One region of the Polycladomyces zharkentensis genome, then DNA from elsewhere that is predicted to be linked to it. Evidence: a T-box and tRNA genes for the amino acid it is inferred to sense, from the RefSeq annotation. Region 1 holds a T-box; the other holds one or more tRNA genes.
What was found. The T-box of region 1 lies ahead of leuS (leucine--tRNA ligase). A T-box ahead of a tRNA ligase gene usually reads a tRNA of that ligase, here a tRNA-Leu.

Region 1 (6,585 bases):
ACGAATGGGCCTGTTTGCGATTCTGGTTGTGCCGATTTCCGAATCGGAAGGTTTCTTCACCAAGATCAACCGGATGATGGAACGGATCGTCTTTCGTTGGATGAAAGAGAAGGGAATGTTACAATGGGGGGATCGCCCGTGAGGGAATCGGCGTTGTACTGTGTGGGATGCGGTGTTCCGCTGCAAGCCGCGGACCCGAAACAACCGGGATATGTTCCGGAAAAGGTGCTGGCGGAGGCGAATCAGGATGCCGTTTGCCAGCGTTGTTTTCGTATACGGCATTATAACGAAGTGGCACCTGTCCTCCAGGACCCCGGCTACTATGAGGACTTGCTGCGCCGGATTGCGGATACGGACGGTCTTGTCGTTCAAGTGGTCGACCTGTTTGACTTCAACGGCAGTTGGATTCCGGATCTGCCTCGATGGATCGGGGAGAATCCCCTTCTGTTGGTAGCAAACAAAATCGATTTGTTCCCCAAATCGGTCAAGCACGGGCGGATTCGTGAATGGGTGCGCCGGTCGGCTGAGCGCCTCGGCGCGAATCCGGTGGATATCGTGCTGTGCAGTGCAGCCAAAGGTTTTTACATACGGGAAGTGATGGCGGCCATCGAGCGTCACCGCCAGGGCAGGGACGTGTACATCGTCGGCGTCACCAACGTGGGGAAATCAACGTTGATCAACCGTTTGTTGCATGATTTCGGCGACGGAGGTCAACCGATCACGACCTCGCCGTATCCGGGCACGACCTTGGATACAATCCGGATTCCGTTGGAAGACGGACGCGTACTGATTGACACTCCCGGCATCGTACGAAAGGATCGGTTGAGCGAATGGGTTTCTCCCGCCGATTTGAAGGTCATCGTACCCAGAGGCACGATCAACCCGCGCGTGTATCAGCTGAACGACCGGCAAACGCTGTTTCTGGGCGGCTTGGCACGTGTCGATTTTATCGAGGGACCCCGTCAGCCGTTTGTGTTGTATGTCTCCAATGCGTTGTACATTCACCGGACCAAGTATGAAAAAGCGGATGCAATCCAACGTGCGCATCTGGGAGACCTGTTGGTGCCGCCGGATGATCCGTCCGTCTTGCCCCCTTGGCGCAAACATCGATTCCACATTCCGGGCGGCAGAAAGCAGGATCTGGTGATCGCCGGTCTCGGTTGGGTCGCTGTCGGTAAAGAAGCGGCCGGGATCGAAGTATGGGTGCCGGAAGGCATCCAAGTGGAATTGCGTCCGTCTGTCATCTAGCAATGGCTTCAACAGGCAATATCAAAGGGATAATGGGAGCGGGTTTTCTAAAGCGAGTGATGCCAGAGCTTCCTGGAACGAGTTTGCAATAACATGCTTCGGGACGCCTTGCTCTGTTCCGGAAGAAGCGCAGAGAGCGAGAGCCGGAAAGTGATGCGGACGATATAAATCAGACACACTCCAGGATGTGTCTGGTTATTTCCATAAGGGGGCAACGTTTTCCCTGGTGAGCGACTACCAAGCCCGACCGAGCGAAGACCCGGAAAGCGCAGGAATGAAATCGCGGGCAATTTCCTCTCAGCGAAGCGTACTTTGCCCGCGTTTTGCACCCCGGTCGGAGCGAGTGAAGAAAACGAGTCCGCCCGCGGGTTTCATCTTTCGAGAACTTGGAAAAGGTTAAAATGGGGGAGAGGAGAGCATCACCTATGCACATCGACGGAACGACCGGTGTCGTGGCCTTGTTGGGTCATCCGGTGGCCCATTCCAAATCGCCGGAGATGATGAATCGTGCGTTTCAGGCGGCCGGCCTCCCTTATTTATATGCGGCGTTCGACGTGGCTCCGGAAGCGTTGAGCGATGCCGTTCGCGGTTTGCGCGCCTTGGGTGTCCGTGGTTGGAATGTGACGATCCCGCACAAAGTCGCCGTGATGGAATGGTTGGACGAAGTGGATGAAACGGCCAAGGCCATCGGTGCCGTCAACACGGTGGTCAACGACAACGGTCGATTGGTCGGATACAATACCGACGGTGCGGGCTATCTGCGCTCGCTTCGGGAAGAGACCGGCTTGGAAATTACAGCGCAACGCGTATTGATGATCGGTGCCGGCGGCGCGGCCCGGGCGGTGGGACATGCATTGGCGACGGCGGGGGTGCGGCATATCACGGTGGCCAACCGCACGGTGGAAAAAGCGGAAAAGCTGGCCGCCCATCTCCGGCAGTGGACGGCGACAGATGTCGTCGGGTTGTCTGAGATCGACCGGGTGATGGAGGAAACCACCCTGCTGGTGCAAACCACATCCGTGGGAATGCATCCGCATGCGGACGAGATCCCGATCAACCCGTCCTGTTTGCATGACCGGCTCATCGTGAGTGATCTGATTTACCGGCCGAAGTGGACCCGGTTGTTGGCAGAGGCGAAAAAGCGGGGAGCCCGTGTGCATTCCGGATTGGGCATGTTGCTCTATCAAGCGGTGTTGGCGTTTGAACACTGGATGGGACGTCCTGCGCCGGTTGAAATCATGCGGGAGGTGCTGGAAGCCTCACTGCAAGGAGAATGATGGTGGAAATGAGGATGTGTGATGAACATCGGCATTTTTGGCGGCACGTTTGACCCGATTCATATCGGGCATCTGATCATTGCCGAACAGGCATGGCAAAGTGCCGGGTTGGACGAGGTGTGGTTCATCCCGGCAGCATCTCCGCCCCACAAGCCGGGACAGGACATCACACCTGCAGAACATCGGGTGGAAATGGTCAGGCTGGCGATTCGCGATCATCCCAAGTTTCGATTGTCCACGGTTGAGTTGCAACGACCTGGACCGTCCTATACCGTGGATACGGTTCGCCAGCTGTGCGCACAGCATCCACGCGATCGGTTTTTTCTCATCGTGGGCGGGGACATGGTGAATGATTTGCCGAATTGGTATAAAATAGAGGAAATCCTGCAAATGGTGGACATCATCGGACACGCGCGTCCCGGAACGACAACGGACGCTTTGCCCCCGGAGATCGCGGAGAAAGTGATCTGGGTGCGAGATCCCGTCACCGTGAATGTCTCGTCCACACAGATTCGCCGGCAACTGGCGAGCGGTGCTTCCGCGCGGTATCTTTTGCCGGAACCGGTGCGCAAGTACATCAAGGGGAAGAGATTGTATGGAACGTGAGGCATTGTTGCAAGCTGTAGAAAAGGAACTGCCGCGATCGCGGTTTGAACACACTTTGCGCGTGGCGGAGACGGCCGTTCGACTGGCCGATCGGTTCGGAGCCGATAAGGAAAAGGCCGATTTGGCGGGCATACTGCATGATTACTGCAAATATTGGCCGGATGAACGCATGCGGGACTGGATTCTTCGTCATCATTTACCGTCGGATCTGTTACACTATAATAAAGAATTGTGGCATGCCCCCGTCGGTGCCGAAGCGGTGCGCGAGTGCCTGGGGGTAACGGACCCCGAGGTGTTGGACGCGATCCGTTACCATACGACCGGACGGCCGAACATGACGCGTTTGGAACAAGTGATATTTCTAGCGGATTACATCGAACCCGGCCGACGGTTTCCCGGTGTGGACGAAGTGCGCGCCGTGGCCGAATCCGATTTGGACCGTGCCGTGCTGATGGCACTCGACAACACGATTCGCTTCCTGATTGACCGTGGTCAAAAGGTGTATCCGTTGACGCTTTTGGCCCGCAACGATGTGTTGGAGCGGGTGTCAGGAAAAAATTCATCCTGAGGAGGGTATCGTTTTTGAACCTGGTGGAGATTGCGCAATTGGCGGCTGCGACTGCCGAGGAGAAAAAGGCACAGCGTGTCACCATCCTGGATATCCGTGGATTATCGGTGATCGCCGATTACTTCGTCATCTGTCACGGAAATTCGCAAAAGCAAGTGCAAGCCATTGTGACTGCGATCAAGGACAAGATGCACGAGGCAAAGGTTCCTCTCAGAGGAATCGAAGGGTTTGCCGAGGCGCGCTGGGTACTGATGGACCTCGGAGATGTAGTCGTCCACGTCTTCCACAAGGATGAACGCGAATTTTACGACCTGGAACGGTTGTGGGGCGATGCCAGGGAAATTCGACAGGTTCAGTGAATCATGAACCGGTTTGAAATGGGTCCATTTTGTGAACAATGTTAAAAACACGTGAACAAATGGTTCAAAACCCATTGACACTTGTCCAAGCTGTTTCATATAATGTGAATCAAACGTCGCTAAAAGCCAAGATTCGACAAAGCTTGGATGAGGAGTAGTAATCCAGCTTACTCTGCTCAGAGAGTCGGCATCAGGTGCAAGCCGATCAGAGAGGTTGGGTGAACTCGCCTCATCGCTCCGGATGGGAAAGCTCAGTACTGTCCGGCGGAACATCCCCGTTACGGATGAAGGAGTGGGCATTTGTCCGGCAGACGCCGTACAAATGTCAACTAGGGTGGTACCGCGGGAGTTGTGAACTAACCTCTCGTCCCTAGCATGGAAGGCTGGGGGCGGGAGGTTTTCATATTTGGTGAGAAGGAGGTTGGGTCACATGCGGACGTATCAACCGAGTGAAATCGAACCGAAATGGCAAGCGGTCTGGCAGGAGCGCCGCATGCACCGGACCGACGAGGATCGGGACAAACCGAAATTTTATGCGCTGGAACAATTCCCTTATCCTTCGGGTGAAGGGTTACATATGGGCCATGTCCGGGTGTATACCATCGGGGATGTGATTGCCCGGTTCAAACGGATGAATGGTTATCGCGTCCTGCACCCCATGGGTGCCGACGCATTCGGCCTTCCGGCGGAGAATGCCGCCATCCAGCGGGGGGTGAATCCGCGCGAGTGGACGTTGAAAAATATGAAGCGGATTCGGGAGGAGCAGACCCGGTTGGGCGTATCGTACGACTGGGAGCGGTATGTCGGTACGTGTCTGCCGGACTATTACAAGTTGACACAGTGGCTGTTTCTGCTCTTTTACGAGCGCGGCCTGGCTTACCGCAAAAAGGCGGCCGTCAACTGGTGCCCCACCTGCAACACGGTGCTGGCCAACGAACAGGTTGAAGACGGGCTGTGCTGGCGTTGTGACACGGAGGTGACCAAAAAGGAGCTGGAGCAATGGTTCCTGCGCATCACCGATTACGCCGACCGTCTGCTCGAAGGATTGGACCGTCTGCCGAAGTGGCCGGACAAAGTAAAGGCCATGCAGCGTAACTGGATCGGTCGCAGCGAGGGGGCGCACGTCACCTTCACCATTCCCGAACTGGATGATGAAAAAGTGACCGTGTTCACCACCCGTCCCGACACATTGTTCGGTGTCACTTACTTGGTGTTGGCACCGGAGCATCCGCTGGTTCCGCAATTGATCCGCGGGAAGGAAAACGAATCGGACATCGCCGATTTTATCGAACGCATGCGGAAAGAATCCGAAATCACGCGGACAGCGGCGGATGCGGAAAAAGTGGGGTATTTTACGGGAGCGTACGCCCAACATCCTTTAACCGGCGAAAATGTACCGATCTGGGTGGCCAACTATGTCTTGATGGATTACGGAACCGGTGCGGTGATGGGAGTACCGGCCCACGACGAGCGTGACTTCCTGTTCGCCAAAAAATACGATTTGCCGATCCGTGTCGTCATCCGTCCGGAGGAGAGCGACACCGACGAGTTGACCGAAGCGTATACCGGTGAAGGGAAACTGATCAACTCGGGTGATTTCAACGGATTGAACAACCGGGAAGCGATCAGGGCCATCGCCCGTCATCTGGAGGAAAAAGGGTTGGGCGGACCGACGGTCAACTATCGCCTGCGCGACTGGTTGATTTCGCGGCAACGGTATTGGGGATGCCCGATTCCGATTGTCTACTGCGACGATTGCGGCATTGTCCCGGTGCCGAAAGAACAGTTGCCGGTCCTTCTGCCCGAAGACGTCGTATTTGACGGCAAACGCAATCCGCTCACCACGTCGGAATCGTTTGTGCACACCGAATGCCCCCGCTGCGGCAAGTCGGCACGCCGGGAGACGGACACGATGGATACGTTTATCGATTCGTCCTGGTATTTCTTCCGGTATACGGATGCGCACAACGAAGACATGCCGTTCGATCCGGACAAGGTGAAGGAGTGGCTGCCGGTCGACGAGTATATCGGCGGGATTGAGCACGCCGTGTTGCATTTGTTGTACTCACGGTTCTTTACCAAGGTCCTGTACGATGCCGGTTTGGTGCCGGTGGATGAACCGTTCACCAGCCTGCTGACTCAAGGAATGGTGCTCAAGGACGGGGCGAAAATGTCCAAGTCCAAAGGCAACGTGGTCAGCCCGATGGACATCGTGGAAAAATACGGAGCGGACACCGCGCGGATGTTTATCCTGTTTGCCGCACCGCCGGAGCGTGACTTGGAATGGTCGGATGCCGGTGTGGAGGGAAGCTACCGTTTCCTGAACCGCGTCTGGCGGATGGTGGAGCAGCACGCCTCCCTGTTCGAACAACGTCCCGCACCCGATATGACGAGCAGGGAAGCCCAAGAACTGAACCGGTTGCGGCACCGGACCGTCAAAAAAGTGACGGAAGACGTAAATGAACGTTATCACTTTAACACCGCCATCAGTGCCATTATGGAATTGGTCAACGGCATCTATGCTTAT
Region 2 (6,585 bases), on a different contig from region 1:
TCCGCCAGCAGGTCAAACCCGGGTTCGGCCGGCCCCCCCAAGCTCAGATTGGCCACATCCATTCCGTCCCGTACCGCGTCCTCCACCGCTTTGGCGATATAGATGCTTTCCGCTTCGCATTCGTTGCACGGAAATACATTGTAGTTACCCAAATATGCCTTCGGCGCGACACCGCTCAAAGGTTTCGTCGCTGTACCGGACGGATCTCGGTAATCCGCAATGCCGGCGATCGTACCCGCCACGTGCGTACCGTGACTGTCGATCGCTTCGGGTGTTTTGGTCGGGTCCGGAGAGTAAACCCGTGCGACGATCACCTTGTTGCTGGTAAAACGGGTGTCCCCTTTGGGGAAGCCATCAGGAGTCTTTAGAGCAGGATCGGTCAGAAAAGGATGTTTGGCGTCGATCCCGCTGTCGATCACCGCCACTTTGATCCCTTTCCCGTCATACCCGGATTTCCACATCGGGATGTCGCGGATGATCTCGTGGCTCACATTCATTGCCGGGCGGTACTTGATGCTTTTGACCACCCGTTTGACCCCGGGAGCCTGACGCAGGATGCTCGGGTCTGTGCCGTTGGTCTTTACGGCCAAACCGTTCAAAGTGATCGCATACTCTGTCACTACCCTTGCTTTGGGTGCATTTCTCCGGAGCCAATTTTTTACCGTGTCTCGCTTGCTCTGCAGTCGTTTGGCGTAGGATTGCACGGCTTCGGACTGCATACTGATCTTGGCGCCCTCATCGGGCTTTGTTTTGGCGTATCCCTGGATTCCACCGTTGTACTCCGCAATGGCAGGATCACTCAACTCGACAAAGTAATACCCGTCTCCTCCCGAATTGACCACCGTTTGATCGCTGGAAGGATCATACCATGCGGAAGCCGGTACGAAAGCACCGGTAACCGTGAGCAAAAGGGCCAACAACACTGCGAACAACACTTTGGTTCTGCTGCGCATCCTGTCCCTCCCGATATGAGATGTTTGGCCTATATACAATACTTCGTTTATTCCATAAAATCCTTCTATACTGAAAATATCCGGAAAAATTTTTGCGCTTTTTTACTGTGACCGGTATAACTCGCGGATGGCATCAATTTGCTTCAACCACGCATCAGCCGTCTCCTGAGGAATCTCCTTGCCCGATTGTGCCGAAATCTTGTTCTCCAACGCTTCCAATTGATTCAGTGCTTTGCCGATTTCTTCGGAGAAATAGTAATCCATCGCATTTTCGGCGGTGTTCACCAGATTGGCTTTCACCTCTTCGTCCATGCGTGCCAATCGGATATCGTCAAACAAATCGTAAGTCAGATACGTGGTATTGACATGATGAAAGGTATGCGCTTGCCGCTCAGGATCATAATGCAGGATTTCCCCGATCAGGCGGGGCATGTCCCGTTCAATCGCCCAACTTGCATCCGTTTCAAATTGGGGATTGTCCAGTTTGAACCCTTCCGCCTGGATCGCATCGAAACCGACATTGGTCCAATAGTTGTTGACACCTTTTTTTTCAATCAGCCGAAACGTCAGCGTCGCTTTGGGCTTCCCTTTGAGATACGGTGTCAGATCGAGGCTGATCTCCCGCCATTTGAGATCGGTCAATTCGGTCGCCACATCCTCTTCCCAAACGACTTGCCCGTCGATCAGCAGTTGCTTCACGTGATATCCGGGGATGTTGGGCCCTTCATCCATCGTCCGAAAGGTGAGCTTGTACGAGTCCGTCCGACCAGGTACCGAACGGATCGTTTGCGTGGCATCCACGTGATCACCGGGTTGGGTGGCTGACGCAGCCGGGACGAAAAAGCTGAGATAACCATTCCCGTCGGCCGCTTTATGATCTTCCGGTTCGGGCAAATTTTCCTTGGCCAACGAATAGGTGACCACTCCGTTCAGTTTCCCGTCCTGCACCGCGTCCAGCGCCGTCTGCAACACTTCCCGCACATAAACGGGACTGGGATTGGCCGGAGTGCGCGACAATTTGGACGCGTACACCATCCAAATCAGGTCCAATCCGTATTTTCGGGTAAGCGCACTCGCCTGTTCGATTTGTGCAGGTTCCGATGCCCAGATTTGTGTGTTTCGGTACGGATCGTCCCGGTAAGCCAGAATGACACCGTCGATATAAGCGCCGCGCGTTTTCAGGAAATCCTCGTTCAACGCCACCGAATACATAACCGGATAGAACTGCAGATCCGGATTGATGCTTTTGGCGGTCTCCTTCATCTGTTCCATATATGCCGGAGTGTAAAAATTCAGGTTGTGATTGAAATCGTCGATCGCCCAACCGATCAGATTCGGATATTGCTTCGACATCTGTGCGATCGCTTGTGCCCAAGCGAGATAATCCGTCGTGTAGGGATATGATTTTCTCGTCCCCGTCGATTCCGTGGGCGGGACCAGATAGACAATGACACGGATACCTGCTTTTTGAGCCGCCGGCATGAATTCATGCACAAAATCATCCCAGTCGGTCCGCTCATGCCACACCAGGTAAAAGTAGGTATTGATGTTCAATTCCTTCAACCGTTGAATCATAGCGGGCGTATCCACATGGTAAATCCCATCGGACCGTGGCGTTTTTTCCCTGATTTCCATGGCATAGTCTGCCAGCATCGCCGCCTTTCTTTCCTCCGCCTGTACCTGTGGGATGGCCTGCCCGATTACCGCAGTTCCCCACAAAAGAGATGCCAGCAACAACCAACAACAGATTTTCCACATGAAAATGACCCCCTTTTCTCCACTATCGCTAATTACGATACGAAGAATCCCTTTTCCTTCCATCAAAAACAGGACCAAAAAATAGGTCTTTTGGCACTATTACCCACGGAATCGTTTCACTATGATAGGCATGGACCCATTTTCCAGGAGGAGAGAACCGTGCGGAATCATTTTGATTTATACAAAAAACCGAAACCAACTCCACCCGAGAAACAACCGGAAAAGCGATCATGGCAGTGGCAGGGCTTATCATTTACCACTTGGACCGTTCTGCTCTTTCTATTGATCGCAGGTACGGCGAGTGCGGGCGTTCTCTATTTCGTCAACCGGTGGGCCCCGCTGGTGGAAATGGCGAAACCGCAGCACACCCCTGCCAAACCGTCCTCAACCCGACCGTTTGCCGGAGGGGATGATCCGTACGGTTGGGAAGAGGAGGATGATGGGGGAGACACGGACGCTGGATCCGGTCCCTTCCCCTCCCCGGATGCAAAACAGCCGGTACCACCGCCACCGTTCCATAACCGCTGGCATTCGCCCGATCAGCACACCCCACCAGACCATATCGGGAGGTCCCGCCCGTCACCGCCTGTAGTCGCGCCGCCGACCGCGAACCCGCCGTCTTCGCCCGTTCAGCCCAAGGTGGCCGTTTATGTACCGTATTGGGAAACGGATACCGCCACTGTTTCATTTCAACAGCATGCTCCCTCCATAGACACAGCGTATTTCTTTTGGTACGAACTGAAGGCGGACGGTACCATCGGTCCCATTTCTTCGGCGAAAGGCAATGAAAAAATCCTGACACTGGCTCGACAACGCCAGATCGACATCATCTTTTCCCTGGGAAACGGTTGGGACCCCAAGCGACTGCATTACTGGCTGGCAACGGCGGACCGGCGACATATTTTGGCGCAACGAATCGCCCAATGGGCCGAACGGCAACAGATCGATGGTGTGGAATTAAACTTGGAGCCGCTGCTCGCCGAGGACCGGGAGCGTTTGTCCGATTTTGTCGCGCTTGCTTCCCGCAGTTTGCACGCCAAACGAAAACAACTGCACATCTCCGTTTTTCCCAAAACCCGTGAACCGGGAGGATGGTCCGGGCAGATTGCCCAGAACTGGCAACAACTCGGCCGACATGCAGACAAAGTGAACATCATGACATTTAACTACAGCCAGAACAAGCCGGGACCCGGGACCCCGCTGACGTGGTTGGAAACGGTCCTCGCTTTTGCTGTTACCAAAATGCCGGTGGAGAAAATACAAGTGGTTTTGCCGTGGACCGGCCAACTGTGGAGGACAGATCGTACATATCCCGGTCCGTTGACATATGAATCAGCGCAGATGCTGCTTCGAAAAGGGTGGTCTCTCCGACGCGATGCAAACCATGAACCGTATCTGGTGAAGCGGCAAGAGGGTAAAACCGAGACAGGCTATTTCCAGGACACCGTCAGCTACAATGCCAAACTGAATGTCATCATTCAACGCTTTCCCGGTATCGGAGGTGTGGCTCACTGGTATATCGGAACGGAAGATCCGAAAGTGTGGACGCTGATTGAACAAGCGAAGCAATCGAATCGTTAGAAGTAAGCAGTCGGGGTGGAGAAATCCGGGCCATTCCGATAAGAAAGGAAATCATACATCCAGGATCTATTCAGGGTTTGACATCATCCGCGGACCCCGATTTTTTGTCTCCGCTCCGTAGCAACAGCGCATGTCGCCCCAATGGGAAATTCGGACCCGCCCCCTTAAAAAAGTGGCCATTTTCCCACGAGCGCCCTTTGAGCGTTTGCGTTACAGGGCAGGGAAAACAGTGCACCTGAAATCGTGAGTGGCTGGATCAGATTTACGGCAGTCTGAACCCATCTAGGATGTGCGTGATCTTTACAGAAATGGCTGTCTGAAAGCCCACGGCGAACATCGGCAATGACTTTTGTGCGGCCGGCCGCATGCAATTGGAACGTTTCCTCCAGATCGGTACGGGTTCCGACAATGGGGCCGATTACTTGGATCCCGTTGAGGACGGTTTCAAAAATGGGCAGATTCACGTGGTTGTCTGCCGGCAGTGCAACAAGACAAGACGACCACCGCGATACAGGGTAGGAAGTGCTCTTGGGGTATTTGCATCGAGGGAGGAGTTTGCTCGTGATCCCCTTCACGGGGATGGCCAGGGCAAACACGAGATGTTGGCATATTGATCGAACTGTGCTCATCCTACTGGCAGTCGGATTTTGTACGTCGTGGCAGGAGGTTCTGGTGGCGAAGACTCCCACCAAGTAAGACCATGAGAATGAGTCAAGAGGAACCGGCGTACCGGTATACCACGGGCACTTCCGTTGGTCGCAGGTACGTCGCCCATACGGGTACATACAGCGTTGCTGCAGAACTGCATGGGACTGGGTGATGACACACCCCTGAGCCCGGTCGTCGTCGCGGAAACGGACTGCGGACACCAACGCTCCGGGAATCCCACGTCTTCAAACGTATGGAGTGTTCAAAAGATTCCTTTGCTTTTGGACCCATGAATATCCGGAAATGCTTTAGACTCATTCCAAAAAGCAAAACCACCATCCATGTGGATGGTGGTTTTGCTTTTGTTGGCGTGCCCTGAGAGATTCGAACTCCCGACCTTCTGATTCGTAGTCAGACGCTCTATCCAGCTGAGCTAAGGGCACATGGTTGGTGCGGACGAAGGGACTTGAACCCCCACGGTCTTGCGACCACAAGATCCTGAATCTTGCGCGTCTGCCAATTCCGCCACGTCCGCGTGTTTTGTTTTTGTCTTTCAATCAGCGGCGACATCATTCATTTTATTATAGCTTGTTCATGATGTCAACCCTTTTTTTCGAAGAAATTTTTTTCTAGATTTTGGAGGCGGCACCCGGATTCGAACCGGGGGTAAAGGATTTGCAGTCCTCTGCCTTACCACTTGGCTATGCCGCCTTATCGCATGATCGACAGCATCCTGTCGCACACTACTGTGAAAGGAGGGGTATCCATGATCCCATTACACTCACCCGTGATCGAAAACGTACAGGGACGTTTTGCCGACGTGGAATCCCTGTTTGCTAAAGAAGGGTTCCAACTGGGCGGTGCATATGAATATGACCACGGTTACTTTGACAAGGCCCTGGACTGGGAATCGGACGCGCATCAGTCTTACCTGCGCGTTCCCGTTTCCTCCGTCAAAGGACGGATCGGTGATCCAGAAGCCACCGTCAAGCTCGGCCGGCCTTTTGTGCTGCGTCACGAATATCAAGCCGGACCGGATGACAATGCCGACACCGGTACCTTTTCCGGCTTGATCGACCAGTTCCAAGAACCGGCCATCAAGGACGCTCCTGTCGATGAGAAATGGATCGACAGGGCACAATCGGCGCTTCACGAGCTTGAATCCCGGATTCAAAACGAATTCCGGAAGTGATTTGGCAGGGGCGGTAGGAATCGAACCCACACTGGAGGTTTTGGAGACCTCTGTTCTGCCATTAAACTACGCCCCTCCACTATCCGTGGTGCCGATGAGAGGACTCGAACCTCCAACCTACTGATTACAAGTCAGTTGCTCTACCAATTGAGCTACATCGGCATGATGGTGGTTCGGGACGGAATCGAACCGCCGACACGAGGATTTTCAGTCCTCTGCTCTACCAACTGAGCTACCGAACCAAGGCGAAATATATCCTAACATAGTGAAGAGGAATCCGTCAACCGGATTGCTCGTTTTCAATTTGTTGAAAAAAGACTCCTGAGACCCAGAAGTCGGCATGAAAATGGCGGAGAGGGAGGGATTCGAACCCTCGAGGCGGGTTTTGCCCGCCTACACGATTTCCAATCGTGCTCCTTCGGCCAGCTCGGACACCTCTCCGCGTTGCCTATA

Region 2: it encodes a tRNA-Leu, which carries the amino acid that the T-box ahead of leuS (leucine--tRNA ligase) is inferred to sense. The anticodon was not compared.

The regions. Positions count from the first base shown of each region.
Region 1 covers NZ_JAFHAP010000004.1:352,248-358,832, reverse strand. Annotated here, with positions in the region: gene JQC72_RS03580 (YqeG family HAD IIIA-type phosphatase) at 1-142, shown strand, start outside; gene yqeH (ribosome biogenesis GTPase YqeH) at 124-1,248, shown strand; gene JQC72_RS03570 (shikimate dehydrogenase) at 1,674-2,525, shown strand; gene JQC72_RS03565 (nicotinate-nucleotide adenylyltransferase) at 2,547-3,131, shown strand; gene yqeK (bis(5'-nucleosyl)-tetraphosphatase (symmetrical) YqeK) at 3,121-3,699, shown strand; gene rsfS (ribosome silencing factor) at 3,714-4,058, shown strand; T-box leader at 4,194-4,433, shown strand; gene leuS (leucine--tRNA ligase) at 4,489-6,585, shown strand, end outside.
Region 2 covers NZ_JAFHAP010000018.1:129-6,713, reverse strand. Annotated here, with positions in the region: gene JQC72_RS15585 (S8 family peptidase) at 1-953, opposite strand, end outside; gene JQC72_RS15580 (hypothetical protein) at 1,056-2,711, opposite strand; gene JQC72_RS15575 (glycosyl hydrolase family 18 protein) at 2,871-4,292, shown strand; tRNA gene JQC72_RS15570 (tRNA-Arg) at 5,307-5,383, opposite strand; tRNA gene JQC72_RS15565 (tRNA-Leu) at 5,389-5,475, opposite strand; tRNA gene JQC72_RS15560 (tRNA-Cys) at 5,578-5,651, opposite strand; gene JQC72_RS15555 (YugN family protein) at 5,707-6,132, shown strand; tRNA gene JQC72_RS15550 (tRNA-Trp) at 6,135-6,208, opposite strand; tRNA gene JQC72_RS15545 (tRNA-Thr) at 6,219-6,294, opposite strand; tRNA gene JQC72_RS15540 (tRNA-Phe) at 6,299-6,374, opposite strand; tRNA gene JQC72_RS15535 (tRNA-Ser) at 6,480-6,573, opposite strand.